One region of the Paenibacillus anseongensis genome, then DNA from elsewhere that is predicted to be linked to it. Evidence: predicted binding sites of a transcription regulator. Region 1 holds the regulator's gene; the other holds the start of a gene.
The links. The regulator NrdR, encoded in region 1, represses ribonucleotide reductase genes. The targets are predictions, from matches to a motif close to AACACNATATATNGTGTT.
Positions count from the first base shown of each region.

Region 1 (15,649 bases):
GCAACGTGAACCCTGGAGGCGGTATGGGCGACTATATGTCCATTAACAAAAACAGTAAAAACAAAGAAGCCGCCATGAAATTCATTTCCTGGTACCTGCAAGAAGGCAACATGTCGATGGTTCCCGGTGGTCGTATCCCGACGAATAAAAAAGCCGATGCCGGCAAAATCGCTTCTATTCTGATCGGTGACGCCAAAGATTTAATCGATGAAGATTCCTTGAAAGCATTGCTCGCTGGAAGCTACACATTCCCAACAGCTTACAATGTACCTGTCCCTACAGAACTGAAAGCCATCTACAAGGACGAAATGGAGAAATATTTACTCGGCGTCCAACCGATTGATAAAACGCTCGAAACGATGAAAACCCGCTCCGATGCAACGATCAAAGGCGCCAAAAAATAAGCTCGTGCTGCCATCGAAGCTGTCCCCAAACGTCATCCAATGACCTAGGGACAGCTTTTTCATAAAGTAAGCCTAACCCATGAAACGAAAGGATGACTCGCCCATGAGACCATTCTGGCAAACCGCGAAATTCAGGGAAAATCTCGCCGGTTACCTGTTCATTTTACCCAATCTTACCGGGTATCTCGCGTTTATTTTATTGCCCATTCTATTCAGTCTGTATCTGGTCTTCGTGGATTGGGAGTACCTCAAAGGCTTCGCCGGCATCACATGGGTGGGCTTCGATAATTTCAAAGCGCTTCCAAGTGATCCGAAATTTCTTAAATCGCTGCAAAATAATACCGTGTTTACCTTAGTCAGCGTACCGGCCTCCATCGTAATCGGCTTGTTCATGGCCGTGATTCTAAACAAATATGTATTTTTCAAAAATACGTTGCGGCTGCTGATTTTTCTACCTTACGTCTCTTCCCTGGTTGCGGTCTCCGTCATTTGGAGCATCATGTACCGTGCAACGAACGGACCCATCAACCAGTTCCTGTTATCGATCGGCATCGAACATCCGCCAGGCTGGCTATCCAGTCCCAAATCCGCGCTTTTTGCCATTATTATCATGTCCGTATGGGTCACAATCGGTTATGCCATGGTCATTTACTTGGCAGGCCTGCAAGGCATTTCTAAAGATTTGTACGAAGCAGCTGAGATTGACGGCGCCTCCATGATGCGGCAGTTTTTCCAAATCACCGTTCCCATGCTAACACCAACCACATTTCTTATTGCCATTACGCTCATCATTTGGTCTTTCCAGGTATTCGGTCCTGTCGCTGTTATGACGCAAGGAGGTCCGATCGACTCAACGATGGTGCTGTCCTATCACATTTATCTGCTGGCTTTCCGTTTCTATAAAATGGGTTATGCGGCTGCGGTCTCGTGGGTCCTGTTCACCATTATCTTCATCATTACGCTCATCCAGTGGCAAAGCCAAAAGCGTTGGCAGGATCACTTCTAGGAAGAAAGGAGAACCATCATGGAAATGGAAACTACCTATCCGGTGCAATCCACCCAACAAAAAACGCGTGCTAAAAACAAGCAGCTGCCCTGGGTTATCAAAGCCATCATTACCGTCGTATTGGCAGCCTTCGCGCTAATCATGATACTGCCCTATATCTGGATGATCTCTACCTCTTTTAAAATCAATGGCGAAGTTTTCAAGTATCCGATTGATTGGATTCCAAAGACCTGGCATTTTGAAAATTACAAGCAAGTGTGGACGGGGCCTAACCCTTTTTATCTGTTCTATTTGAACTCCATTAAAATTACTGGGATTACAGTTGCAGGCAACTTACTCACGAGTGCAATGGCTGGCTATGCCTTCGCCAAAATCCGCTTCAAAGGCCGCAACTTTCTGTTCCTGCTCTATCTATCAACGATGATGATTCCAAGCCAAGTGCTACTCCTTCCGCGCTTTATCCTGTTCGATTCGATGAAGCTGATCAACACGCATTATTCGCTTATTTTGCCAGGTTTGTTTACGGTATTTGGCACATTTTTGATGAGACAGTTCTTCAGCACGCTTCCCAATGAACTGCTCGAGGCAGCACGTGTAGACGGAGCCGGATATTGGCGCACCTTCTGGCAAATTTCATTGCCGCTGATCAAACCTGCCATCGTCACTCTGCTCATCCTCTCCTTCACTTCACACTGGAATGAATACGAAGGTCCGCTTATTTACCTCAGAGACAAACATCTCTTTACGATTCCACTGGGGTTAACCAGCTACGTCGAAGAGTTCGGGACCAATTATGTCCTTACCATGGCTGCTTCGGTATCCGCTCTGCTGCCGCTTCTCATCGTCGTCATCGTCTGTCAGAAATGGTTCGTTGAGGGCTTCGCCAGCTCAGGGTTGAAGGGTTAGCAGGCAGCTTTTCGGTGAGGCGACGAGCTGGAAGGCACCGGGCGGGAAGGTACTGACCGGAAGAGAACTGCCGGAAGGCAACTGCCGGAAGGACAACTGCCGGAAGGCAACTGCCAGAAGGACAACTGTCTGAAGGGCAACTGCCTGAAGGGCAACTGCCTGAAGGGCAACTGCCTAAAGGGCAACTGCCTGAAGGGCAACTGCCGGAAGGGCAACTGCCGGAAGGACAACTGCCTGAAGGGCAACTGCCTGAAGGGCAACTGCCGGAAGGCAACTGCCTGAAGGGCAACTGCCTGAAGGGCTCCCCCTTGGCCATGCTATCCAGAAGTTGGATGGGTTTGGCCAAACAAGGGGGGCTTTTGTCCTCGTTGGATGATTTCCAATGAACTGGCTTTATTAGCAGGCCAAACACACCTTTCGTTGGACGAAATCCAACGTACTCCGCGTAAAGCCCCCATTACTGCCTTCAATTCTATCTCTGTCTTGGATTTCATCCAATGAGATTGCCGTTTCAGCAGCCGAAACCATACTTTCATAGGAATACGTCCAACGAAGGTGCCAATTCAAACGTGCTATCAGGCGAATCCGCTCTATTTATCCATACACCCGAACTTCCACCACTTCCGCACTCGGACTCCCGTTCGTCGACTCGACGATCAGCCGCAATCGTACAGCAGAAACGTTGCTTGCCAACTCATGTCTCCGCGTCCGCCTCCGATTGTTCGTCTCACGCAGCAGAACAACCCACGCCCCGTCCACATAAGCCTCAATCCGGTAGTCTTTCACCAATTCCGGCATGACGTCACAGGACGTCCTGAACGCATGCAAATTAATCAAATCCTGATTCACATTGTCATTGAAAGTCACCTGCACCCGCTTAATCTCCTTCGGCGCCTCCCATGTCAGCTCAAGCCACTCTTCCCTGCCTGCTGCCATCCTCTCCGACATCCACAGATGCGGCCCGCCGTAAGGACGCAGGTAGCCATCCGTCACACGCTCCGCCGAGAAAGCGGTTGTCGCTTCCGGTGCTCGGAAACAGATCGGCTTACGATCCAAGCCGCCCTTCATGCTCCACAGCACAACCGGCTGCTCCGGCTGATGATCCTCCAGCTTCGGATCAACAATCGGCTTCGCACCCTTTACGAATGCGATCGTCCCTGTTACCGGCTCATCCGCATGGTAAACAGTAACGTGCTCGTTCGCCTTGACAATGACGAACGCGTTCTGCTCCACCTCCGGCTGCCAACTCAGCTCAAAAGCCACCCACTGCCGCTCACCGGCCGCAACACGTGCTGATGCCGCCGCAATCAAGCTCTTCGGCACGTAGTTCTCAGCGCGTCCCGTATCCCACAGCTCTACAGTCATCGTCGTAGCCTCCGAGACATCCGCCAGAAGCTCAAAGCCCCGCAGCGCCGGAGCCACTGGGAATAGCACAGCCACGTCCGTGTCCAAGCGCCTGGGCTCCACAGCCCGCTCCACGCCCACCTGGCGTAACGTACTCGACGCCGTTACCTGGGCACGGCGGGCCAGATCCGCTTCATCTTCGCTGCGCAGGCCGATGATCGAAGCATCCTGACGCAGCAACGCCATCTGCAGCTCCTTCAGATGCTTCTGATGCAGCTCGCGCGGCATCACCTGCTTTTGCACGCACAGGGCTGCCCCCGTCCCTGCCGCCTCTCCAAGGACGGCGCACGTGGCCATGACTCGCGTCGTCCCGAACGCAACATGCGAAGCGCTGATATTGCGTCCCGCCATCAACAGGTTGCTGACATTCACCGAGTACAGCGAACGAAACGGAATATGGTAGACGCCATCGGCATGCAAGTGCTTAGATCCACTTTCCGCAGCGTACATGCCCTGCGGGGGATGCAAATCAATCGACCACCCGCCGAAGGCGATGCGGTCCTCAAAAGGCGTCTGCGCCATAATGTCGTTTTGAGTCAGCACATAATCGCCGACAAATCGCCGGTACTCCCTTTTTCCAGGTAAAGCCCCCACCCATTCGAGCGTCATCTGCTGCGCTTCAAAGTTGCCGGAGTTCTTAATATAGTCCCAAATTCCGTAGATAACCGACCATAGCTCATCACGAATCTTTTCATTTTCATGCACAGTGTCCAGCTCGCCGCCCCACTCAATCCACCAATAATGACAGCCCGAATCTCCGCTGCGTATAACTCTTTTGATCGGTATCGATGTTTTCGTAATATCTTTGGCAAAAGTCGGAGGATGGAATTTAACAGGATGGCCTGCATCTTTCGTGTAAAATAAAATCGTACTGCCCAGCGTAATCCCGTCCGCCACCTCCGGCGCCCAATCCTCGCCATGCTCCGCTCTCGCTTCCCGTCCAATCCGATACTTCGCACCAGCCAGAAACCCGATGAGCCCATCCCCTGTGCAATCCAGAAACACTTCGCTTTCGAAACGAATTTTTCGCTCAGAACCCATCATCCAGCCCGTAACACTGCGGATCTTCCGATGATCCTCATCACCATCAGCTTCCACCTCATGAACGTCCGTGTTGAGAAAAAGCTGAATACGATTCTCGGCGCGCACCGCTTCGAGCACCGTCAAATCCCATAAATACGGATTGCCGTCCATATTCTGAAATTGGTTTTCGACGAACAGCTCCCCCATAATGCCTGTTTCCCGCGCATAGCGGTTGACTCCATGCCCAGTCGCGCCACAGACCCAAACACGCACCTCGCTGGAGGAATTTCCGCCTAATACAGGCCGATTCTGGACGAGCGTAACCGTTTGCCCAAGCCTTGCCGCAGCAATGGCAGCACACACACCGGATAACCCGCCGCCAATGACGGAGATATCCGTTTTTACGAGTTCCTCTTTCATTCACTTTTCCCCCTCAACGCTCGCTTATATCCTCATTTTAATGCATAGTAAACGCTTTACTCCATGCACGCAAACAACAAAAACATATACAAAATTTCATCCCTGTCTATCTTGCTTCTAAGGTTTCGTATATGCTAATCATGTGGGACAAATTGGCAGAAGCGAGGGACAAATCGTGCGCATACGCGAGATAACAAGCACGAAACCGGAAGTGATCAGCCATGTTTACTGGAAGGAGAAAGCCGCCTTTCAAGTTCATGTGGACATCAACGACTTCTGGGTGGTATTTGGCGTGGAAGATGGCAGTTTCACTTATCGCATCGGTCCGCACGAAGGCACAGCTTCTTTCGGTGATCTCGTGTTTTGTCCGCCTGGTGTTGCTTTTCAGAGAGAAATGGTCCATCCCTCGTCTTTTCACGTTTTTTTGCTGCGATGGGTCCTTGAAGAGAACGGAGCCTTGGTTACGGAGGACAACATCCCTGCCGGCAAAGTAACAGTCCAGGATCTGCATCGGCTGACATCTACTTATACGTATTTGCGAAAGTGGACGGAGGTTCATACAGATACCTCCACTGCTTTGCGTCATCACTATGTGACGGATATTTGGATGCAGGTTGTGGAAGAATGGCTGTCAGATTCACGTGAACCATCAGGTGAGGACATCCTTGTGCAGAAAGCCATTGCCTACATGCTGGAGCATGCAGCATCCTCGTTCAATTTGAAACGGCTCGCCATGGAGCTGGGGCTAACACAGGTGCAGTTCACGCGGAGATTCAAAAAAACGACCGGCATGGCGCCGCTGGATTACCTCACTTCTTTGCGATTGCAGAAGGTACAGAAACTTTTACTCGATAGCGACTTGACGTTGCAGCAAATTGCGGGGCTATGCGGGTTCGAGAATGAATTCTACTTGAGCCGTGTGTTTAAAAAGCGCATGCGTATTACCCCTTCGCATTACCGCAAGCTGCATCGGTTATGAACCCTTTTTAGCGGAAACAATGGATATAAAGAGAAAGGTGTGAACTTATTGAACGTTCTTCTATTCGGAGCAACCGGCATGGTAGGGCAATCTGTGCTGCGTGAATGTCTCCTGGATCCTCGGATCAAGAGAGTAGTAACAATCGGGCGAAATGCTACTGGCCAGCAGCACCCGAAACTCAGCGAGCTCGTGCATGCGAATTTACTGGATTTATCAGCCTTGGAGGGGGAACTTTCCGGATTTGATGCTTGCTTCTTCTGCCTGGGCGTCTCTTCTGCGGCTATGAGCGAGGAGAAATATACAGCGATAACGTATGATTTAACGATGAGTGTGGCAAAAACGTTAGTGAGATTGAACCCCGCCATGACGTTCACCTATGTGACCGGAGCCGGCACGGATAGCTCTGAGCGAGGGCGCAGCATGTGGGCCCGGATCAAAGGCAAAACAGAAAATGACCTGCTCAAGCTGCCTTTTAAAGCGGCGTATATGTTCAGACCTGGAGGCATTCTGCCCCTGCATGGCGTTAGATCCAAAACGAAGCTATATCAAGCCGTATATACGATCATGAAACCTTTTTACCCGCTGCTGGAAAAATGGTTCCCGAATTCGGTGACGACCTCGGAAAAGGTTGGCCGCGCCATGATTGAAGCCGCTATTAACGGTTATCCCAAGCCAATCATTGAGAGCAGTGATTTGAATCGTTTCTAACTCATCACGCAAGAAAAAGGACTCCTCGCGGAGTCCTTTTCGACGGTGACAAATTGATGGTACTTTTGCCTTGAAACCTACTTCGCTCGGTAACTACCTCATCACATTCCTGCAGTTTTTAGCTACATTAATGGCCTGCGGCACATCTCCTCGCTTTACGGTAGATTCAACAACAACTTCCCTGGTATTTCGTCTACATTGTATGCGACACAACACCTCTCTGAATCACCGTCGAAAATTAGTATGTCCGATCTCCCTTATCTTATACAAAGCATCTCAAAATGATTGACGAATATATATGCTAAGAATATAATTGCTATAGCAACTAATTTTCGAGAGGAGGTTTGTGTTATGCAGATGGATCATTCCCTGGGGTTTATTCTGAATCATGCCGGGCGCCGCATGACACAGCTTTTGGGCTCTCAATTTCAGCCCTACGATATGACGACGGAACAGTGGGTCGTGCTTCATCGTCTGGCGTGCGAGGACGGGATTACCCAGAAACTGCTCGCTATTCGAGCGGAGAAGGATCAAACGAATATTACACGAATCCTCGACCAATTGGAGCGCAAAGGAATGATTGAACGCCGCGCTAATGAAGCTGATCGCCGTTCCTTTCTGACGTTCATTACGGATCAGGGCAGAGCGATGAATGACATTCTCACCCCGATTGAGCAGAAGGTCATCGCTTCACTGCTTAGCGGCTTTACGGAGGAACAGGCTTCCCTGCTCAAGTCGCTGCTCATACAAATCACCCAAGAAGCCAATGCACGCATTAAGGAAGTGGAGGAATCACAGTGAGTACCGAGACCGATCAGAAATTGTGGAATCGCGATTTTGTTGCTGTATGTCTCAGCAGCTTTTTTTTATTCATGACGTTTTATATTCTAGCCGTAACTTTGCCAATCTTTGTCACCGATACGTTGCATGCCGGGCAGCAGCAAATTGGCCTGGTGATGACAATCTTTATTATCTCAACCGTTATTTTACGTCCGTTAACCGGCAAGTGGATGGATGAATGGAATCGGAAGAAGATCATCTCCTTCGCCCTTGCCCTGTTTATGATTTGCACCGCGATGTATCCGTTTATCCATCAGTACGGTGTCTTGCTAGGCGTACGGTTCCTGCATGGCATCGGCTTTGGGATGGCTACAACAGCCGCGGGCGCTGTAGCCATTGATCTTGTGCCGGATCGCCGCAAGGGCGAAGGCATCGGCTATTTCAGCCTGTTCATGAGCTTGGCCATGGTTGTCGGACCGTTTCTCGGTTTAACCATTATGCAATCTAACAATAATGCTCTCCTATTTGGCGTCTGTATCGTGTTCGCTGTTCTATCCCTTCTATTCGGGTTATCCCTCCGCATTCCCCAGCGCGTTGTGCAGGCATCCGTGAAACCGGAAAAGGGCTGGAGAAAATTCATCGAGCCGCGGGCGATCCCGATTTCCCTGACAGGCAGCGTGCTCGCTTTCTCCTATGGTGCCATCACAACGTTTCTGTCCGTTTATGCCAAAGCGAACGGATTGGAGAAATACGCCAGCTACTTCTTCATGGTTTTCGCTTTGATGATTGTCATTTCCAGACCGTTTACCGGCAAATGGTTCGACCGTTCAGGACCTAACGGCTTGGTTTACCCAGGCGTTGTTTTGTTCACGCTGGGGATGATTGGCCTCAGCCTGACATCTTCCGCCGTGCCCTTTTTAGTGGCCGGCGGACTGCTGGGACTTGGCTTCGGCGCCATGCTTCCGAGCTTCCAGACCATCGCGATTCAAGCGGCGCCAGCTCACCGCAGAGGACTTGCCACCGGCACGTATTTCTTGCTCTTCGATACCGGCTATGGGATCGGCTCGTACGTGCTTGGCCTCGTCGCATCCAAAACCGACTATCATACGATGTACTTCGTGGCAGGCATCGTTGTTGCATGTTCGTCACTGTTGTATTACGGCCTGCATCACCGGAAATCGAGTGTCGCCCTGAAATCCGGTACAGCGGCTTCTATGAAATAAACAAACGCCGTTTCTCACTAACACTTCTGAGTGGTAGAGAGGGACGGCGTTTTTATCATTTTCACAGGAATTTAACTGGGAATAGCAATTGACATTGAATTAACGGAATGATATAAAAATAATGTGTAGCACTCAAGTAGAGAGAGTGCTAATATTGAACTATTGTTACATATCGAAAGGAGATTTATCCGTGGAAAAGAAACAGTTTCAGGCTGAGTCCAAAAGACTATTAGAAATGATGATTAACTCCATTTACACGCAAAGAGAAATCTTCTTGAGAGAGCTTATCTCCAATTCCAGCGATGCCATTGATAAAATTTACTACAAAGCACTCACAGACGACTCATTGGTATTTGACAAAGACAGTTACTTTATTAAAGTCATTGCAGACAAAACGAACAGAACATTAACAATCCGCGATACCGGTATCGGGATGACGAAAGAAGATTTGGAGAACAATTTAGGGATCATTGCGAAAAGCGGTTCTCTTGCGTTCAAAAAAGAAAACGAAGCCAAAGACGGCCACAATATCATCGGCCAATTCGGCGTAGGCTTCTACTCCGCGTTCATGGTAGCGGATGTTGTTACGGTGACAAGTAAAGCGCTTGGCAGCGACACAGCTTACAAATGGGAGTCCACTGGCGCTGATGGGTATACCATCGAAACAGCCGAGAAAGATTCCGTTGGTACAGAAATCGTACTGCAAATCAAAGCGAATACCGAAGATGACAACTACGACGAATATTTGGACGAGTACCGCCTGAAAGCGATCATCAAAAAATATTCCGACTTCATTCGTTATCCGATCAAAATGGACGTTGCCGGCAAAAGACCCAAAGAAGGCACGGAAAATGAATTCGAAGATTATCAAGAAGAGCAGCAGCTTAACAGCATGGTGCCTATCTGGAGAAAAAATAAAAGCGAACTAACGCCTGAGGATTATGAGAAGTTCTATCATGAGAAGCATTACGGCTTCGATAAGCCGCTTAAGCATATTCATGTTAGCGCGGACGGGGCTGTTGTCTACCAAGCGATCCTTTTTGTTCCGGAAAGCATGCCTTTCGACTACTATTCCAAGGAATATGAAAAAGGTTTGGAGCTATATGCCAATGGCGTTTTGATCATGAACAAATGCGCGGACCTGCTGCCTGACTATTTCAGCTTCGTGAAAGGGATGGTCGATTCCGAAAGCTTGTCTCTGAACATTTCCAGAGAGATGTTGCAGCATGATCGTCAATTAAAGCTGATTGCCAAAAACATTCAAAGCAAAATCAAAGGCCAACTTCAATCCATGCTGAAGGATGAAAGAGAGAAATACGAAACCTTCTACAAAGCGTTTGGCCGTCAGCTCAAATTCGGCGTCTACAGCGACTACGGCACCCATAAAGACGTTCTGCAGGACCTGTTGATGTTCCACTCCTCCAAGGAGAAAAAGCTCGTTACACTCGACGAATACATCGCGAGAATGCCGGAAGATCAGAAGTTCATCTACTATGCATCCGGGGAATCCATGGAGCGCATCGATAAGCTTCCACAAACGGAGCTTGTTACGGATAAAGGCTATGAAATCTTGTATTTCACCGACGATATCGACGAGTTCGCAATCAAAATGATCATGACTTACAAGGAAAAAGAATTCAAATCGGTTTCCAGCGGCGATCTCGGCATTGAAGCGGATGATAAATCCGAAACCGAAGCGGAAACAAACGATAACAAAGAGCTTTTCGAATACATGACCAGCTTATTGTCCGGTAAAGTTACGAACGTCAAGGCATCCAAACGACTCAAAAAGCATCCGGTTTGCCTGTCTACAGACGGTGACGTGACCATCGAGATGGAAAAAATCTTGAATGCGATGCCGAATAATCCGAATGTGAAAGCCGAAAAAGTGCTTGAAATCAACATGAACCATGAGGTATTCGGCTCGTTGAAGGACGCTTTCGAAAAAGACAAAGAGAAGCTGAACCTTTACACAGCCCTCTTGTACAACCAAGCTCTCCTCATCGAAGGCTTGCCGCTTCAAGATCCGGTTGAGTTCACGAATGATATCTGTAAAATCATGGTGTAATCCATGATCAAGAGCACTGCCGCCGCTATGGCTGCAGTGCTCTTTCTTGTCATCAGGAATGCTCATCAAGCCTAATCATTGGCTGCGCGGCTCTATCCTCACTCCGATTATTGGCCTCCATATTCGAATACACATAAGCCAATAATCGATCTTGATCAATTCCTAACGAATTGGCTACCTTCATAATATCTAATTCATAAGAAAAGCCTGGAATTTGATTGGATTTGACGGACATATGCTTCAACCATCCTTCGAATAGATGTAATAATTGGAAATAATGTGATATAGTTTTCTTACAAGCATTAATCGGCACGACAAAGGCAAAACCACTGAAAAGTGGTGACGCAAAGCTATAGGGACTAATTTGGCTTGATTTACATGTCCAAAATGTCAGCCAGCTGCCAAGACCGCCTCCGTCCGATTAATGTAGAAATGACTAGGAGGAGCTGATAAGGATGGAGAAGATTGTGTTGAATGGGAACATGAGCTTGGATGTGGAAAACTTGATTGCTAACCTGCATCTACCGGAAAGTGATATTTTGAACATGTTCTCCTTTAAGTTTAATAACAACCTGCTTACCCCCGAGGAATCAATTCGTTTTATTCAATTTCTTAGGAGTGAACTGGACAAACGTACCCAATAACAGAATTATGCACGAACGCCCACAAAAATGCAGTCGGTTGGTGTCTATAGAATTATTTTTTTTAAAATCGAAGGAAATCGCGTCATGATAGCTTTTTAAGAATAAACATAGCAAAAAGACAACGGGAATCCCGCTGTCTTTTTCTTATTTTTTGTCAGATTTAAGGTTTAAAGTTTAGTGGATTGAAACATTTTTTTATACATGCTCATTCAATATGCTAGTATCCAAGAATTTCCAAATAAACGACATATACTATACTAGATTACTAGATTAGTCCTTGAACTGAGGATAGAAAGGGAGAATGACGATGAGTTCAGGCTTGATTACCTTGCATTTGACTGCAACCAGTACGGTTTCGGGGACCATTACTACAACGACCACCACGACCATTACGCCATTGGTCAAACGCTTCACAGCCACTGTCGTCATAGGCAACATTCTCTCTGGTGTAACCACCATTCCCTCCACCAGCTTCAAGGATGACTCCGGCGCGAATTTGCCCGCTAATGGTCTTACCGTTCCAGGCAGCAATGGATACTACAATGTATTCGTGAATGGCACTCTCATCGCAGGAGGTCTCACGACGCTAACAACGGCCAGTCTGGCTATTAACAACGCCCTTACGATTGGCGTTACAGTCGTCTTAGAGACGCTCTCCTTTACGGCTACCTCGTCTTCTACTTCAACAACAAATAATTTAGTAGTCACTACTCTAATTCATTCTATCTAACAAATAAAAGCCGATCTGAAGACGTTCAAGCGAACGAATCAGAACCGGCTTTCTTTATTTGTCCCGGAGTAGGCCGGGATCATGCTTTCCCAATATTTGCGTTAACTCTTTGAGGAACATGTTAATGTCCTTGAATTGCCGGTAAACGGAGGCGAAGCGAATGTAAGCCACTTCATCGACTGGGTACAATTGCTCCATGACGATTTCGCCAATGCCTAAACTGTCTACTTCCGCATGAGCCGTCGTGCGAAGCTGCATCTCAACTTCGGATACGAGCATCTCGAGTCTCTCCATGGACACCGGACGTTTCTCACAAGCGCGTATTAAGCCTCTTAAAATTTTCTCACGACTAAATTCTTCCCTGCTGCCATCTTTTTTAATCACAATAAGCGGAGTTTCTTCCACCATCTCAAAGGTGGTAAATCTTCGGGCGCATTTCTCACATTCCCGGCGACGGCGGATCGATTTGTTTTCATTAGCTGAACGTGAGTCAAGCACTTTCGTACCGGAATAATCACAGAACGGACACTTCATTCGCTATCTCTCCTTTCTCTTCTATCTGATGGATTACCATATGTTACATGTCATGAACAAGGAAGAAGTGCGCACAATACTAGTACCAACCGACAAGGAGGTGAACAGACATGAGCGCAGGAAACAGCAACACACTAGTTGTTCCTCAAGCTAACGCAGCGTTGGATCAGTTGAAATACGAAGTAGCCCAAGAACTTGGTATCTCTATCCCACAAGATGGATACTACGGTAACATGGCTACTCGTGACACTGGTGCCATCGGTGGTCACATTACTCGTCGCCTGGTGCAAATCGCAGAACAATCTTTGGCTGGTCAATTCAAGTAATCTTGAGATGAAGTAGCCGCTGAATCTGCAAACGGGAAGCATTGGACTTTCTTTAAGCCCCCACAAAGGAGCTAGTCCAATGCTTCTTTGTTATGTAAAGTCATCATTGCTCATTCTTCCATTGTTCGGAGTAAAGCTTGGTGTATTTCTCATAATAATAAATAACTCGCTGAACATAATGACGCGTTTCGCCGAATGGAATTTGGTCAATGCGTTCTTGTGAACCGTCCCATACGTTCGTTTGCTTCCATTTATTCACATTCCCTTGTCCGGCATTGTAAGCTGCAATCGCATAAATTAAATTTCCATTGTAATGCTTGTTCAGCCAGCTTAAATACCAAGAACCGAGATTAATGTTCACATCCGCTTTTAACAAATCTTCCTGGGTGTGTGGTCCTAAATTGGTGGACTCCACAATCCAATCTGCCGTGTCTGGCATCAACTGCATAAGTCCCAGAGCACCTTTTCTTGATTCCAAATGATGCTTATAGTTCGTCTCCACCCTGATGATGGCCGCAATGAGAAAAGGGTCTATATTGTGCTTCGCCGCACTTTGCTTGATTTCCTGCTCAAAATAAATGGGATACAACTTTCTTCCTATAAAATCGCTGTTCATAAAGAGGACTAGAACGAAACAAACGAGTAAAAGGGCAAACACTCGTTTTTTGCGCAAAAACTTCATGAAAGCCCCTTCCCTAGCCAAAACCGTTCGACCGAAGATAAGGTATCTTCCCAGGTTCCGCTGTTGTCGATCACGATATCCGCTAATTTGCGTTTTTCTTCTATCGACATTTGCGCGTTGATTCGGTTGTTGGCCGCGCTTTCCGTTAAGTTGTCTCTTCGCATTAAACGTTCCACCTGAATGTGAGGAGGCACATACACAACCAGAACCTCTTCGAACATAAAAGATAGATCCGATTCAAACAATAAAGGAATATCGACGACAACCAGTTTGTCAGGAAATTGCTTCTCATACGCTTCCATCTGTTCTCTGATCATCTTGCGAATAGGCGGATGCAAGATGTGTTCTAGTTGTTTACGGGCATCCGTATTTCCAAAAACGATCTCACCCAGCTTTTTACGGTGCAGTGAGCCGTCTTCCTGAATGACCGCTTGTCCAAAATGCGCAGCAACCTGTTCGAGAACAGGGCTGCCGGGCTGGACAACATCGCGCGCGATTTGATCTGCATCTACTAATAGAGCGCCGCGGCTAACCAGCATGGCGCTAACTGTGCTTTTGCCGCAAGCGATTCCTCCTGTTAACCCGATATTCATAGGCAAATCTCTCCTAAATGTATTCCTGTTACTACAGCATTTTCAATAAACCCATAAGAATAAGTACACATCCCGGAAGAATAGATAACTTCTTCATCCACGTCATTTCCGCATAACGAAAGCCAATGCGCAAGCCTAGTGCAATAAACGAACCGCTCGAAATAGAAATCACGGATGCCGTTAACAAAGGAACAAAACCAATTAATGCAGCGCCAATCCCCGCTCCAAATGCGTCCAATGAAAGGGCTAGCCCTAGCAAAGTAGCCTCGGAAGCTGAAATATTACCCGATTTATCCACATCAGCGATGGATGGTGTACGCAAAATTTGAATAACCAAACCAAAACGCTTGAGTTCAATATTCAGGATTTCCTTCGTCCTTTGGAGCGTATCGAGTGTGGCAGGCTCATTGCCGGAAGGTGGAATACTGCTCAGAGATATCTGGTCGTCAGATGACTTGGCTGTCTCTTGGAGATCCTGCGATTTCTGTTGTCTCTGTTGGTAAAGCGCCCAAATGCCAATCCCGATCAGGATGAGTGCACCGATCCGTTTGGCAAACTCGGGAGACATAAAGGAAGACATCAGGACACCAATTTGCATCGAGCTATAAATAATGATACCAGACCAAAGGGATATAATACCAATAGACAGAAATGGGATTCGAATTTTGCGTAATCCGTACATGACGCCAACGCCGAAACCGTCCAATGAAACTGCGAAAGCCAGAACCAGCAAAGAAAGCACCGGAAGCATAATACCCCTCCTAAGAGTTTTACCACTGACGACAATAAGCTGGATAGCAGCACATCATCTGGGCTAAGTACTCCATATCATATGGGAAGGGCGCGCTTCACGTGCCTATTTCTCAGACTTCTTTATGATTCTCTTTCGCTTTAACGGTTGACAGGTTGGACAAATGTGCGTTCCGCGACCGCCCACCACGGTTTTGTAGATTTCGCTGCCGCATGTTTTGCAGCTTTGCGACTGTCTGCCATAAATGTTCAGCTGATGCTGGAATAAGCCGATTTCACCTTGGCCGTTTACATACGATTTGATGGAAGATCCCCCCACCTCAACGGAATCGCTCAACGTACGAATAATCGCCTCATGCAGCAGCATGAGCTCCTTCTTGCTGAGCGACGATGCCTCGCGTTCCGGATGGATACCGGCAAGGAAAAGGGACTCGTCTACATAAATATTACCGATGCCGACAATATATTC
Region 1 covers NZ_WSEM01000020.1:211,603-227,251, forward strand. Annotated here, with positions in the region: gene GON05_RS24730 (ABC transporter substrate-binding protein) at 1-404, shown strand, start outside; gene GON05_RS24735 (carbohydrate ABC transporter permease) at 508-1,410, shown strand; gene GON05_RS39795 (carbohydrate ABC transporter permease) at 1,429-2,316, shown strand; gene GON05_RS24745 (FAD-dependent oxidoreductase) at 2,911-5,163, opposite strand; gene GON05_RS39945 (helix-turn-helix domain-containing protein) at 5,339-6,142, shown strand; gene GON05_RS24755 (NAD-dependent epimerase/dehydratase family protein) at 6,191-6,850, shown strand; gene GON05_RS24760 (MarR family winged helix-turn-helix transcriptional regulator) at 7,202-7,651, shown strand; gene GON05_RS24765 (MFS transporter) at 7,648-8,853, shown strand; gene htpG (molecular chaperone HtpG) at 9,044-10,921, shown strand; gene GON05_RS24775 (hypothetical protein) at 10,974-11,156, opposite strand; cyclic di-GMP riboswitch class I at 11,231-11,327, shown strand; gene GON05_RS24780 (hypothetical protein) at 11,377-11,565, shown strand; gene GON05_RS24785 (DUF4183 domain-containing protein) at 11,873-12,295, shown strand; gene nrdR (transcriptional regulator NrdR) at 12,350-12,829, opposite strand; gene GON05_RS24795 (alpha/beta-type small acid-soluble spore protein) at 12,940-13,155, shown strand; gene GON05_RS24800 (lytic transglycosylase domain-containing protein) at 13,259-13,837, opposite strand; gene coaE (dephospho-CoA kinase) at 13,834-14,430, opposite strand; gene GON05_RS24810 (MntP/YtaF family protein) at 14,462-15,181, opposite strand; gene mutM (DNA-formamidopyrimidine glycosylase) at 15,287-15,649, opposite strand, start outside.

Region 2 (15,649 bases), on a different contig from region 1:
CCGAATTAAGTATTCTATATGAAGTAAAAAGTCCCGATAGTCGAGACAAGGGATTTCTATTCCCATTCGCTTACCAAATAAAAATCACATATTAAAATGGAAGCTACTTCTCAGGCTGATACGGATAACTTATTTAAAACGACATTTCATCTTCCAATTTAAAAATCAACAAAACCAACTTTTTTAGTTATAATTTTTAATTCTTACCAAAGCAATTTTCTAATTAAATATAAAAAAAGCCCGTACCATCAAGGCACGGGCTAACGACATTTATGTTCAAACTCAGCGACAAATCATCTTCCAATCGCCGACAAAACAAGTTACAACTCACAAAAAAAACCAGGGGCTCCCGCCCCCGGTCCTACTATGAGCAGCGACTGTATCCACAGTTCGCGCAATTCTTACACCCTTCGCTGTTAATCAGCGAAGCGGAACCGCAAGACGGGCACAAGTCCTTCGTCGCGGCGCTAGCAGCGTTGCTGCCATGAGCGGCATGCGCGGCGTGCCCGCTAGGAGCAGCCACTGGTGCCGGTGCTGGCGCATCCAGCACTTCACTCGTCGCGGTCACGTAGTTCCGCGCGTCGTCTTGCTCGTTCATCACTTCGTCGTGCTGCTCGAGTGCTTTGGCAACCGCGTCAGCGATCGACTCGACGCGGTTCGTGCCAAATCCAATGGCGCCGGAGCCGCCAATGCCTTTCAAGTGCTTCACGAGCAGCTTCACTTTGTCACCGTGGTCGCCGTAACGCAAGAACAACGAGCACACGCGGCCTAGTGCTTCAGACATCGCAAAAACGTCTGATCCGGCTTTCCCCACGTTGAGGAAAATTTCACTCGGCGTTCCGTTCATATCATTGATTGTAATATACGCCATGCCGAATGGTGTATTCACTTTATAGGTTGCGCCTCGCAGAATTTGCGGACGGCGCTTATATTGCTTATCGAATACTTGCTCTGTTTTGGCGTCAACATTAACCGCAAGCTTGCCTGAGAGATTCGTTAAGCTGGCTTCTTCTTTCACAGCCTCCGCAGCTACAGCAACAGGTGCTGCTTCTGCCTTCTCAACTTTCTTCTCCTCTTTCTTATCAGCGCTTGTGCTAAGAACTTGCACATCACGGCTTCCATCACGGTAGATGGTAACGCCTTTACAGCCCAAATCAAATGCCAATTCATACAACCGTTTGGTCTCTTCAACTGTAAAGTCGGATGGGCAATTCGCTGTTTTGGAGATTGAACTGTCAACCCATTTCTGGATCGCTGCTTGTGCGCGAATATGATCTTCAGCCGTCAACGTCATGGATGTTACAAAGTAATCCGGCAATTCCTGATTCGGATTGGCGTCTTTCCATTCTTGAGCAATCGGAACATATTGTTTATCAAAGCCCAAGCGGCTTTGGCGGAAATATTCAAAAGCAAAATACGGCTCGATCCCCGTCGAAGTGCCGACCATGGTCCCTGTGCTTCCAGTTGGAGCCTGCGTAATAACCGTTACGTTGCGCATACCGTTCGATTTAATGGCTTCGCCAACTTCCGGAAATACCTTGGTCATATTTTTCATAAAGCCGCTCTCCAGGAACTTATCTGCAATAAACGCTTGGAAAGAACCTTTCTCAGCAGCAATTTCCGCTGATGCCAGATAAGCTTCTCTTGCCATGAAGCCATAGATTTTGTCCAAAAATGCTAAGGATTCCGGACTGCCGTAACGAATTTTCAACTTAATCATGAGTTCCGCCAAGCCCATTGATCCTAGGCCTACGCGGCGTTCCTTCTGTTGATTCTCACGGTTTTCTTCAAAATGATATGGCGTTTTGTCAATGACATTATCAAGGAAATGCGTCGAGTAGCGAACAACCTTCGCCAGATCCGCCCAGTCGACATCATGCTTCTCAACATCATAAAATTTGGATAAGTTAATCGCCGACAAGTTGCAAACTCCCCAAGCCGGAAGCCCCTGCTCCCCGCACGGATTCGTACAAATAATCGGGTTGAAATACCAGCTATTCGACATTTGGTTGTAGTATTCCATGAACACAACACCAGGCTCAGCCGATTTCCAAGCGGACTCAATAATCGTGTGCCACACTTCACGAGCTCTGACCGTGCGGTAAGGCTTGACGGCTTTGCCAAGCTGTTTCCAAGCTTCCAAATTGCCGTCCCATTTCTCGTTATATTCAGGATCCGTCGTATCCGGGAAAACGAGTTCCCACTCCAAATCTTCCTTCACAGCCTTCATAAATCCATTGCTTACGCAAACGGATAAATTGGCATTGGTGATTTGGCCCATCGTTGACTTCACCGTGATGAAATCTTCCAGATCTGGATGCCAGTCATTGATCATCAGCATGAGTGCGCCACGACGGCTTCCGCCTTGCTCAATCAGACCTGTTGTATAGCTGAACAAACCGCCCCATGATACAGCACCGCTCGAAGAGCCGTTAACTCCTTTGACAACGGAACGGCGTGGGCGCAGGGAAGACAGATTGATTCCCACACCACCGCCGCGTGACATGATTTCCGTCATCTCTGAAAGTGTGCTCATAATGCCGCCACGGCTATCGTGAGGAGATGGGATCACATAACAGTTGAACAGCGTTAATTCATCGCTTGCATCCGCCCCTGCCGCAATTCGCCCGCCTGGAACAAGTTTCCAATCATCCAAAATATATCTGAATTTCTCTGTCCATTCCCTGCGTTTCTCAGGTGTCGTTTCCACGGATGCCATGGCTCCGGCCAGACGATCCCACATTTCTTCCGGTGTCTTTTCTATGTTTAATGTAAGCTTCTCAACTGCAGATTTGACTGTCTCGCCACTGCGTGTTCTTACTTGCACGATATCGCCTTCACGGCTAATAATTTCGCCTACTTCTTTGGCTGGGAATTTGGGATCATCCTTCGTCAATACGAGTACGGTGTCCCCCACTTTAGCAAAGCTCGTATCCGCATTCTTGAGTGCGTAGCGATCCAAAAATATTTTCTCGCTTAACCCTTCCAGCCTCTTACCTGATTGCGAAATCCCCATTGATAAATGCCCTCCCAATAAGCTACAGATTCAGCTCCAACTAAATTGAAAATTACAATATCTGGTGTGAGAAATCCATTATACAACACTAGATATGGACCTTCGAATGGCCAAAGGACCAATTTTGTTTAATAAGACAAGTCATGATCGCTTTAGCTAGAATTTACTCGAAATCTCTCTTTATTTTATAGAATGCGAGCTCGCGGTTCGTTGCTTTTGACGATGGCGTGTTCCTCTGCTAACCTATATTTAGGATACCACAATTCGCTCATTTTTAGAACATTTGTTCGTTATTTATTTTTTTCTAAGGAGATGTTAAAGAAATGTATTTTTATAAAAATGAATTTATGAATAAAGCGGACATTCAACTCTCGCCCGATGATCGCGGTTATTATTTTGGAGACGGTATTTATGAAGTTTTCCGTGTCTATCAAGGTAAGCTCTATGAGCAGGATGCCCATATGCAGAGGCTTCAAAGAACCGCAAGCGAGGTGCGGCTTACACTCCCTTTTACCATTGAGAAAATCGGGCAAATTCTCACCGAGCTGGTAGCCAAAAATAAGCTGATCGATGGCACTGTATATCTGCAAATCACCCGTGGCGAAGCTCCACGCGCGCATCCGTTTCCGACTCAGGCAGAACCGATCATGCTGGCCTATTGCACGGAAGTACCAAGACCAACGGCAACCATACATAACGGGATCAAAGCGATTACTTTCGCCGATATTCGCTGGTTAAGATGCGATCTCAAAACACTCAATCTGCTGCCCAACGTCATGGCCAAGCAGGCAGCGCTCGATAACAACGTGCAGGAGGTTGTACTGCATCGCGAAGGTACGGTGACGGAGTGCAGCGCATCTAACCTGATGATAATTAAGGATGGCGTACTTTATACGCACCCTGCGAATCATTTGATTTTGCACGGAATCACCCGAGCAGTCGTTTTGCGTTTAGCCAGAGGTTTGGAGATGCCGGTTAAAGAAGAAGCTTTTACGACGGAACAGCTTATGGCGGCTGACGAGGCCTTTATCTCAGGAACAACGGTAGAAATAACGCCAATTCTGGAAGTGGATGGCCGCACGATTGGAGCCGGCACGCCAGGTGCACATACCCGCAAGCTGCAAGAGGAGTTTGTTCGCACGTTCTCATAATCAGCAAAAAACCTAAGGCAACTGCCTTAGGTTTTTAAATCCCACACGAGGAACGCCAGGGCGCTATTTCAGCGAAATCGAACGTGTATAGCGACGGAAGGGAACCCCAGGCCGTTATTTCGGAGTTTTCATACGAATATCCCGCTATTTCCAGAAATAAGACCCTTGAGTTCCGTTCAAGTCCCTCAACAACCACCTTACCCCTAAATAGCGTCCCGAAGTTCTCCTATTTCCTCTATCCTACTGGTTTAGCTACCCAATCCTAGCAAACCACACGCCTCACGATTACCGCCGCAAGTTCCACTCATCCGTCCCATATTTCTCTTTCACAAGACGATTGGTCAACTCAATCTCAAACGGTGTCAACGAGTCCTCAACCAGCTCCACACCTAAACCGAGTCCAATTTCACGGCGGAAGGCTTCTTCAACTTGCCCCAAGGTAACGGCCTCTTTCCCCTGTGCCCGCAGCAGCTCGTTAATGGCCACCGCTTTTTTCAAAAAGCTCGTCTTCATCCGCTCCGCCACCTTCTCGTTAGAGAAACGCAGCATACGGAACAGTTGGTCCGTATCCATATCGAGCAGGATTGAGCCGTGCTGCAGCACGACGTTTTTTTGCCGTACCTGCGCGCTGCCGGCGACTTTACGCCCCTCAACCACCAGCTCATACCAGGACGGAGAATCGAAACATGCGGCCGAGCCCGCAGAGGCATATTTCTCTTTCTCCTCATCGCTTGCAAGCTGCACCATCTCGGCGTTAAGTCCTAACGCACGGAAACCTTGCAGCAGCCCTTCGCTCAAGACGCGGTAAGCGTCCGTCACATTGCGGGGAATGCCCGGATAATCCTCGGCCACAATGATACTGTAGGTCAATTCCTTATCATGCAGAACCGCTCTGCCTCCTGTCGGACGGCGTACGAAGCCAATGCCTTCATTCGCCACGGCCTCCTGATCGACCTCAGCTGCTTTTTGGAAATAACCGATCGACAGCGTTGCTGGATTCCATCCATAAAAACGCACCGTAGGAGGGACGATTCCCTCGCTATGAGCGGTCAAAATCGCTTCATCTAAAGCCATATTTTCAGCAGGAGAACGATCCCCCGTATGTATAAATCGCCATGCCGTCATCGAAATCTTCACCCTTTCTTTCCAACCATGCTTGTCAAAAGACAACCTCTATCATACCACATAACCGCCTTAAGTTACGATTCCGCTCCCTCTTCAAGCTCCCGCCCTGAACTCCTCATCTGTTTTACCATGGAAAAAGTTATGAAAGCGCCTCTTATGGACATACTAACACGTATTCGGCGTTTAGCGCCCGTGCTTCATACAAGCTTAGGTTCACGAAGTCAGTTTTCTTACGAAAACTCTTAGGAGGGCACAACCATGCGTCAACATGAACAGCAAGAGAACATTCGCCCCATTCATCATCGGTTGGACATGCACTTTGAGAGGGACTGGTTTACTGAGCTGGATCATCGTGTGCGCGGAGGAGGGCCGTGGGACGATTGGACGTTGTACCAGCTCGCCTACGAATCGGAAGAGTCGGGGCTTATTTCTACATTTGATGAAATGCAGTGCCTCCCTCATTTGGGACAGCTTGAGCCTATGGCTCATCAGATCGATACAGCGAAGCGAGTGCTTAATGAAATGCGCGGTCGAGCCATCTTGGCCGATGAGGTGGGACTCGGGAAAACAATTGAGGCTGGGCTGATATTAAAAGAATACATGATCCGCGGATTGGTCCGCAAAACCCTTATTCTGGTGCCGGCATCCCTTGTCCTGCAATGGGTTCGTGAATTAAACACCAAATTCGGCATACCTGCCATCGCCCATAAAAAAGCGTACATGTGGCAGCAAAGCGACATTATCGTGGCCTCCATGGATACCGCCAAACGCGATCCTCACCGGGAGATCGTGATGGGTCTGGAATACGACATGCTGATTGTTGATGAAGCTCATAAATTAAAAAATAAAAAAACGACCAACTACACCTTCGTTAATGAGCTGCGCAAAAAATATTGCCTGCTGCTCACGGCCACGCCGGTTCAAAATGATTTGAAAGAGCTTTATAATCTCATCACCCTGCTCAAGCCCGGCCAACTCGGTGTTCACAGCTCCTTTAAATCTAATTTTGTTGTCGGCAAAAGGATTCCGAAAAATGAGATTCAGCTGCAGCAGGAGCTGTCCAAGGTGATGATCCGAAATCGTCGCGGCGACGGCGGCGTTCATTACACCAAACGGGTGGTGAAAAATATCCCGTTGACACTTTCACCGGACGAGCAGGCGCTCTATGATGGCGTCACCAATTTCGTCCGCACGCGGTATGCGGAGAGCTCCGGCGATTTAAACAGCATGCTTTCGCTCATCACACTCCAGCGCGAGGTCTGCTCCTCCAGGGATGCCGTCTTCATTACGCTCGTGAATTTGTTCAAAAAAACAGCGGAAGATTCGCCTGTACGCGCCAAAATATGGGAGCTTGTCGAGCTGATTCGCAGCATCAAATCGAATAGCAAAGCGGAAACCACCATGAAGCTCGTGCAGGAAATTAATGATAAAGTCATCATTTTCACGGAGTATCGCGCTTCCCAGGAGTATCTGCTCAACTATTTGAAAGAGCATAAAATTACAGCAGTGCCCTATCGCGGCGGCATGAATCGTGGCAAAAAAGATTGGATGATGGATTTATTCCGCAATCGTGTACAAGTGCTTGTTGCAACGGAAGCTGGCGGCGAAGGAATTAATCTGCAATTTTGCCATAACATGATTAATTTTGACCTGCCGTGGAACCCGATGCGCGTGGAACAACGGATTGGCCGTGTGCATCGACTTGGCCAGACGCATGATGTGAACATCTATAATCTATCGACAAACAATACGATTGAAGAGCACATCCTTTCTTTGCTGCATGAGAAAATCAATATGTTTGAGATGGTTATCGGGCAGCTCGATACGATTTTGGAGAAGATCGAAAAGAAAGGATCTCTTGAAACTTCGTTATTCCGCATGGTGATGGAAGCAGGGTCGCGCGAGGATATTCGCCGGAAAATCGACGAGTTGGGTCATTCTTTTACCGAAATCAAAGAAGAAATTGAACACAATCCCGTGTATGGAACTGAGTTTCAACATATCCTTGATGCCGTAGGCGGCGCGCAAAGCGGTGAGGTCAGATCATGAACAAACGAAACGTTCATACCTTTGTCATGCGGTTTCTTGAAGCTTATGATTGCACTATTCTGGAGAAAAGCCCGTCTTACGTCACGGCTAAGCTCTCTCCGGAAGCAGATCGGGAAATGACGGGCCGACCTTATTATTGGAGCTTCGTGGAACGAACCGGGACGCCTGCTGAAACCATGACCTATAAATTCGTATTCGACCCGGAACAAATGAGGCTCGATGCCAAGTCCAAAGCTGCACCGACAGCTGTGAAGAGTCCACCTAGTCCAGGCGCACCAGCCTCACCGAACCAGGAGCAAGCGCCTGACGGCTCCTCCGACAGCATTCTGGGACGTTATTTCGGCTTCGTTCCGACAACAATTACAGCGCGTGTTCCGCAGGATGATGTCACTTTTGGCAGCAGAAGACTGGAGCAAATGTTCGGTATCGTCCGAGAGCGTGGGAAATTCGTTCATCTGTTTGAGGAACCATTTCCTACGGGAGCCACCTATCATGCTGCGCTCGTATATGATACATGGTTTTGCATCAATTACAAGGTTGAACTCGCCTGCGACCGCAAACGAAGTGAAATCCACTCCCTTGCCATTCAATTGAACAACGGCGAGATTCGCGAGAATTTTCATAAACATCTGCTGACCAAAGGTCTTTCTCCCAAGCTGCCGGCGAATAGTCATATTTTACCGGATACGATATCGCTGACCAAAGCCGTGAACCTGCTGGAAACGACGCTTGAACGTAAAATAAGCGCCTATGACCATAGATGGGCAGACGAGGCGAATGAGCAGCACCGCAGCGAGATTGACCGTGTCGAATCTTACTACAACGGCCTTTTGCTTAACGCAGAGCCCGATAAAAGAGATGAAATCGAAACGCAATGCCGCAACCGCCTAAGAGAAATCGACTGGCAGCACAAGCCGCGTATCGCCGTTTCTGTCATCAATTGCGGATTGTTTCATTTAACCGCCGGGCGATCGCCTAGGAACTGACGATAGTCGCTAAAACCTCGCAAATTAACGCTGCAGGTTCTAACAATCTTTTTATAGCATAAGAATTACAATAGATTCATACAAATGAGAAGTTAGCGATAGGCAGGTGAACATGGATGAAGCTGTGGACTGCATGGACAGCAACTTGCTTCATATGTATTGGCAGTCTCTTATTCATACCTTCCCAAAGCTCAGCGGGCGATAATCCAGATCGGACAAGCCTCGTGCAGCCAGTAGGACAACCCGCAGCTATCAGTAGTCAAGTAGCTGAAACTGCAAAGCCCGTACCGGATTTGCGAAGCGAATCCACTTTATCGGCCACAGTTGAGAAGTGGCGGGTAGCGCTCGCTCGCGAAGAAGGGTTCCATAACTGGCAATCAGCAGCTTGGAACAGTTACCCGCTTGGCCCAGGGACACATGGCTGGGTCGTGATTCTCACGGATCATGGCGAGGATGTCGGCTATATGATCGTACAGTCTGTAGAAAATGGCTCCTTCCGATTAACGGAATACGGGACAGGTAAGCACCCTCTTTTCAGTTTGACCACGCTGTATCGTTCTATGGTACAGCAAGAACTCATCCCGGCAACACTTACTTATTCTGATTTTATCGCCAATGAAACGATCGCCAAAGACCGCTTATATATGGACGGCTTAACCGCTGTTTGGAGAATCAAAGTTGATAATCAATTGTACTATGTGGATGCCAAATCAGGTGAGGTCCTCCCTATAAAAGAAGACCCGACGCCAAAGCTTGGGGCCGATGATAGCACACTGATGACAACGGAATTAAAAGAAGCAAGCACCGTTATGCATCCAGCCTTTGATCCTTATGAACGGATGCCTTGGATTGTCGGCTCACCGCTTCCTATGACTGGACTGAGCGAACTCCAAAGCGCTCTTGCCACCGATCAACATCTGACCTTTGTCACCGAGCTATACGATGGTCAGGTTACTCTGCCGCTGGCCGTATTAGGCTATCAATCATGGCAGGATGGGTTACCTTATCTGGTTCTCGATCACCAAGGACCAAGATACATTCAACTGCCTACCGCTCTGGCAATGGGGCATATTTATTAAAAGGAAAAGGACTCTCCGTCAAGTAGACGATTCTACTTATCGGGCAGCCCTTTTTTTGTGTTTTTTTATTTTTTAGTTTTAAACTGGTCAAACAGCATCCGGGCTGCCAAGGGCAGCATGCCAAACCAACGTGTCTGCCAATGCTCCCGCTGCTCTTTATGCATCGCTTTTGCTTGTTGGCGAACATCTCTTGGCGTGTCTATAAACGTCACGACCTGTTGTGTTATGTACTTGACCAAGTCATCACTTTTGGCCATACGCCCACCTGCCTTTTTCTCCCTATTGTAACCAGAGAGCCCCGGACTTAAACGGTAAGACAGGTGGAAGAAATGGATTCAACTGACTCTTCCGCCGCTCTCCGAAATAATTTTATCCGCAAATGTCTTAATCGTACTACAGCCTAGCAGCATCGGTTTGTTATCGCACTGCAACAGCAAGGTCTGTGCGTTCATATCCCAGGCGTATTGGAAACCAACGTTCATTCCTACCACTGTAATCATGAATTTCCCCGATGCAGCATTGGGAATGGTGAAGCCTTGTTTTTTGCCTACTTGTTGTAACGAACGAAACACCGAAGACGAAATCCCTCTATACGTCCAAGCATTGCAAGCCGCCATAGGTCAATCTCCTCTCTCCCCATATAGGATCACTAAATTGTATGAAGAGAGGGCTTAAATCGTGCTTGTTCCAAAAAAATCAGTCCCGCGCTGCATGCTTCCAAACCCGCTTCTAACCTCGTCCTTGCTGCATATATTAAAGTAACTAGAGAGAAAGGGGTGCATCGAATGTGGGAAGAGATGCTCCTGACTGAACAGCTCAACATCCACATGGATAAAGCCAATCACATGCTGGAATTGAAGCTTCGAGACCACGAACAGGAAGATACGTTCTCTACAGTTCAGCTAAGCCATGCTGAGCTCATTTTACTTCTCCATACCCTGCTGGAAGTGAATCGGTGTTTTCGCGGGGATGTCCCATATTTTCACAATTAAAAAAGCACCTTCGATTCCCGCTAGCGGGTGTCGAAAGTGCTTTTTTCATAGCAATTTCTATCTGTTAGTCTCGGCTAACTCCAACAATGGAAGCCAAGAAGCGCAAGATGTACAAGAAGAGATTGATGAAATCCAAATAAATGTTAAGTGCAGCGAGCGGAACCTCTTCGGCCGATACGCCATTGCGGTATTGAGCCACATCATACAGCACCCAACCGCTGAAAATCAGAATGCCGAGCATTGACCAAATCAAGTTTGTCATCGAGCCAAAATTAACGAACATACCAATGACACTCATCAAGACAAGGCCAATCGTTCCAGCGAACAAAAAGCCGCCGAGGAAGCTGAAATCACGTTGCGAACGGTGCGCGTAGAAGGCTAGTCCGCCAAAAATCGCCGCTGTCGCGAAGAATGCTCCCGACACCACGTTAGCTCCGAGCATACCCCCGTATGCCATAATCACTGGATATAAGGTTACACCGGAAATTGCCGTAAAGGCATAAAGGAAACCATATCCGATATTTTTGCCGCGAATCCGAATCACGATCGCTGCCACCAGCATGGCCACTTCGGCAATGACGAAAAGCATAATCATTGAAGGCGGAACGACCATAGCACCGACTAGTGTCCCCAGGAAGGAAACCAAGAGGGAGATGGCAAATGTTTGAAGCACATGAGCAAAACTGCCTGAATGAGAAACCGTAACCGTTCTATCCATGAAACTGTCAACTCCTTCTATTAGAAAACATGTACAATCTATACTATGCATTATACCTAAACTTCATGAAAACCGCTATACGCCTGGACTTTAGGCATTATTTGAAGGCGGAGATCATCTTTAGGAATATACGTTTCAAATGCGCTCGAAGTTTCGCAGGAAATCGCAGAATCAGACGCGTGCCCCAACCGTCATAAGTTCCGCCGACTTCTGCCGCTAGAACGAACAATTCTTTGGTTACCGCATTAACGGTCGGAACATCCAGCGTGTGTAATTTGCTCAAGTGAAGCACGTAGGGCTCCACCTGACGTGTCGTATCAAATTCGGAGACAATGATCCTGTAGCCAAGCGCGCCCACTTTGCTTTTCATCGCATCCATCCGGGTTGAATCCGGAAAATGCAGCCAATGCTGAACTTCCCTGGCCTTCTCCAGATTATCCCCCCGACGCTTCAGCGCATAGGCGATCTTGGCATTTCGCATCCACTGCTCTTCCAAGGGTGAAGGCGCCATTTCTTCCAGGTAGAAGCTCCAGTCTGCGTCCAAATTCCTCGAGAAATAATAACGGAAGTTAGGAAAATCCGCCAGCACCCGCTTCATTTCCCGCTCCCAATCCCAGTCATCCTTGGCGTAAAAGTACATTTCCATTTTATTATTTGAAGAAATGCGCCCGGCATAAAGGGCATATCCCTGATCTTTCATCCGTGAAATAAGCTTGTCTTCGAGCTCGTAGAAGGCTTGCTGCGCCTTTTGCGTTGAGCTGTCCGAGAGGTCCCACAAGCTATACATATTAAATACGATTGTAATTCTTTGACCATATCCTATGAAAGGAGCTTTCTGCTTCAAAGCAGTGTTCATAAAGACTAGAACCTGCTCCCGATCCCGGATGCGTTCGAACAAATTCCAATCTTCTTCCATAGGATGACCCCCTATTTCCATTCCAGATAATATTTATTATATAAGTCTTAGGCCTAGCTGCCTACCCATCTGTGCATCATTTCCTAGGAAATAAAAAAACAACCCCTTCAGAACCTGAAAGGGTTGTTGCGGTTGATGCGATCAAGAGGACTCGAACCTCCACGGGGGTAAGCCCACACGGACCTGAACCGTGCGCGTCTGCCAATTCCGCCATGATCGCACATGATGTGGTGACAAAAATAAATATAACATGGGACTCGAAAGCTCGTCAACGAAACTTTTACAATCCATGCATAAATACAAACCCCGCTCCTAAACCTATTACCAAAGGAGGGATGACGAATGGATGAGGAAGAAATCAAAGCTCTCGAACCCAAATACACAGGCAATCAGCGACATCTCACAGAAGGTGAAGCTGAAGGTATCGTACATGATCCCAATTTCAAAAATGAAGACGAAGATCCCGATGGTGTTGATGTGTATCCTGCCGGGGTTGCTTTCGGCGTTTTCCGCAAACCGTAATTAGACCCCTCGCCTATGCACGTGCGTGTGGCTAGCATAACGAGGTTACTCAAGTTTCGAGGAAGCCTGCCGTAAGCACCGATACGGACAGACACAGAAAACGCCCCACTTCATCCTCGCGGATCAGTCGGGCGTTTTCTCATACAACTGTCCCGATGCCAAGATGGCCTCGTACACAGTTCTTCCAATCATGTTTCCCAGCGCTGTAGCTGTACCCGCATAGCTGTACAAGCGGCCGCGGCATGTCGTGGCGATGAGCACCGCGTCCGTGGTCGTTCCTGTAGCCGGAAGACCGTCGACTTCAACGCCTAATGCCTGAAGCGCAGCCGCCTTGGCTTCGGTCGCGGTGATGACCGCGTTGACCATCGCGGCATCGGTTAATTGCCCCTCGATAACGACAATGGTATTTATCGTACCGGGATAAAGCGAGGCGGCAGGCACTTCGGCCCCTGCCCTAGCTTTGTTCCCGAGACCTACCGTGACCCATGCACAAACGTGCAGGGGATTCGTCTCGTTCTCGACATCCGCTGGGCCATCTCGCGTCCAAGTGAGCGAACTATACCCAACATCCTTCACCCAAGCTGCCGTTAGCATACCAGCCGTTTCCCGAGGATTCAACCCTTCCCTTTGGATGAAATCGTCCATCTCACGAAGGGGATCAGCCTCGTTATAATGCCTATGTACCTGCCTATTCATCAACGATCGAAACATCCCGAATCCTCCGCCCCATGGCGAAGAATTCAAGGTACGCATCGGACTATCGCTACGGATTAGCACGTAACTGCCATATTCGGAATTCACCAAATCCATCTGGACTCCGGTGATGGGGACCCTATTCTGATTCATCCGCAGCATCATCCGGTTCAATCAATTCTTGCGGAAGCATATATTCCGGTGGCCGTTCAGCTTCATAAGGTTGATACACATAGCTGCGTGCAAGCTTGACCACTCTGCGATTTTTTTTGCGGATTAAAACACTATCATCATCCCAAGCGACAACAATGCCGCGGACATCATTCCTTGGGCTAACATCGCGAATCACGCGAAGCAATGTGCTTTCAACACGATAAAGATCCAACTGATCTTCTGTTATCATTACTTTTACCTCCAACCATCCAGTTTTACTCCTTAAGCATACACCAATTCCTGCCCAAGTTGAAACATTACATAAATCCGCTAGATCAGGGTTACCTTAATCATGACGAAGCAATAGAACGCCATATAACCTTGGGGGTTTTCATATTGGACAAAAAAACGTATTACGTGAATGTCGGGACAGGTGAAGTATTGGAAGACAGGACCGCGCTCAATTATGAATTTGAGATTTCCGCTACCGATGAGGAATTTGATCAATTGATGGAGCTCTTTGAAGAGACAGATAACACGTCCCAAGCCAGCTATGCGACCTCTTGGCTGCCTTTGTCGGTTTATTACTCCAATGAGACCAATCAAGAATATGATTATTATTTGACGGAAGTGTATCGCACCTTGCATCGATTAGGGAATGAACAAACCAAAAGGCATATTGAAAATATGAATATATTAAAAAATGGTGTCTAACGAGATCTTTCTTGCGGGCTGCCCGTATAACAGGATAAACGACTTCGTCGTCCTTTTAGGACAAGCGCGTTTGTCAAGGTAGGCTGAGTTTTCGCTCGATCAAAACATATTTGTCAATGAATTACTGCCCTGTAGTTCCTCGTTGAGGAGAAAGGAATCGTTGGAGGCGTTCATTTCCCTCCGTAGAGTTTGTTAAGAGCCCAGTGGGAGCGAATTTTGGCGGAGGGAGCATCCTCATAGGAGAGGTAAGCTGGCTGGCCGCATACTTAGAGAAACTACAAGGCGCCATTCTAACAAATTAAGCCCGTTTCCTCGTTCAAACGGAACTGCAGGGCCTTACTCGACCGCCTAACCCTGATTTCTTCAAGAAAACGGACAAATAGAGGACGTCAGTTCCCCTCAAGGAGCGCTGGAGTGATAGCAGCGACAGTGACAACTATGTTGTATTTTGCCGCAACCATTTGGCCGTATAGAGGCCTCACTTCGCCTCTATATTGCACTCAATACAACGATTGTTGCATTTAAACCGCTTACACCCCCCCTTTTGCAACAAATGGTTGTATGATGTGCAACGAAAGACCGGAATCGCGGTCTGACCACACCATTTCGTTGCATGTAATGCAACATAGCCCTTCAACTTTGCTGTACAGCCGTCGCTGAGCCTTCGCTCAACCCCCAAACATATAAATTCTTAACTATTGAAAAAAGGCCAACGAATCCATAACGGATCCATTGGCCTCTTGAATTTACATTAGCTTACATGTTCCTTGGAATCATTCGTTTCAAACCAGAAATCAAGGACCTTGCTTGACATGACACGCTTCTGAATATATTCCACTTGCGCTGCGGAAAATTGCTGTTCCCATTCAATGGTCAGCTCTGTGCAGAGCTTCACGATCGTTAACAACTCAGACCAAGCGACATAGCGTTTGTACCAGAAAAATTGAGGATGTTCGATCATATACGGATATAGATCATCAAATTCTGTATGCTTACAATCAAGAGCACGTTCAAAATGTGTTTTGGCTTCCCCAAGCTTTGTCATGAAATATTCAATGGAACCATTTTCGATACCCATAGATGTCAGCCTCCTCTCTTACCTTGTAACCATTATAATGGATAATTGGCAATCAGGGAAGTCAAAGACTAGATGTAAAATCAGTCAAAAGTGATTTGCCCGTTCTCTAGCGAGGCAATTCTTGCTAACGATTCCACCCGAATGCCGCGTTCTCGAATCGAGCTGCCGCCGGATTGGAACGATTTCTCCACCGCAATACCGACACCGACGAGTTCAGCCTCCGCCTTCTCAATAATGCGAATTAAGCCGCGAGCCGCGTCCCCATTGGCAATAAAATCATCAATAAGCAGCACACGTTCACCTTTATGCAGCAAATGCGAGGAGACCATAATGTCGGTCACAATGCCCTTGGTAAAAGAAGGCACACGCTCGCTAAACGTATCTTGATCCATTGTTAATGTCTTCTTGCGGCGTGCAAAAATCATTGGGATCTCAAGATGCAATGCGGTTGTAAAGG
Region 2 covers NZ_WSEM01000034.1:561,533-577,181, forward strand. Annotated here, with positions in the region: gene GON05_RS33565 (adenosylcobalamin-dependent ribonucleoside-diphosphate reductase) at 365-3,016, opposite strand; gene dat (D-amino-acid transaminase) at 3,340-4,167, shown strand; gene GON05_RS33575 (lipoate--protein ligase family protein) at 4,453-5,292, opposite strand; gene GON05_RS33580 (DEAD/DEAH box helicase) at 5,551-7,341, shown strand; gene GON05_RS33585 (YqhG family protein) at 7,338-8,327, shown strand; gene GON05_RS33590 (hypothetical protein) at 8,444-9,406, shown strand; gene GON05_RS33595 (YqzE family protein) at 9,472-9,663, opposite strand; gene GON05_RS33600 (hypothetical protein) at 9,742-10,023, opposite strand; gene GON05_RS33605 (hypothetical protein) at 10,234-10,398, shown strand; gene GON05_RS33610 (Bax inhibitor-1/YccA family protein) at 10,463-11,116, opposite strand; gene GON05_RS33615 (DUF695 domain-containing protein) at 11,214-12,032, opposite strand; tRNA gene GON05_RS33620 (tRNA-Leu) at 12,169-12,252, opposite strand; gene GON05_RS33625 (hypothetical protein) at 12,375-12,554, shown strand; gene GON05_RS33630 (adenosylcobinamide amidohydrolase) at 12,678-13,400, opposite strand; gene GON05_RS33635 (hypothetical protein) at 13,387-13,650, opposite strand; gene GON05_RS33640 (hypothetical protein) at 13,797-14,114, shown strand; gene GON05_RS33645 (hypothetical protein) at 14,866-15,192, opposite strand; gene GON05_RS33650 (xanthine phosphoribosyltransferase) at 15,273-15,649, opposite strand, start outside.
Region 2: the regulator NrdR is predicted to act here: its motif matches at 3,068-3,085, upstream of GON05_RS33565 (adenosylcobalamin-dependent ribonucleoside-diphosphate reductase).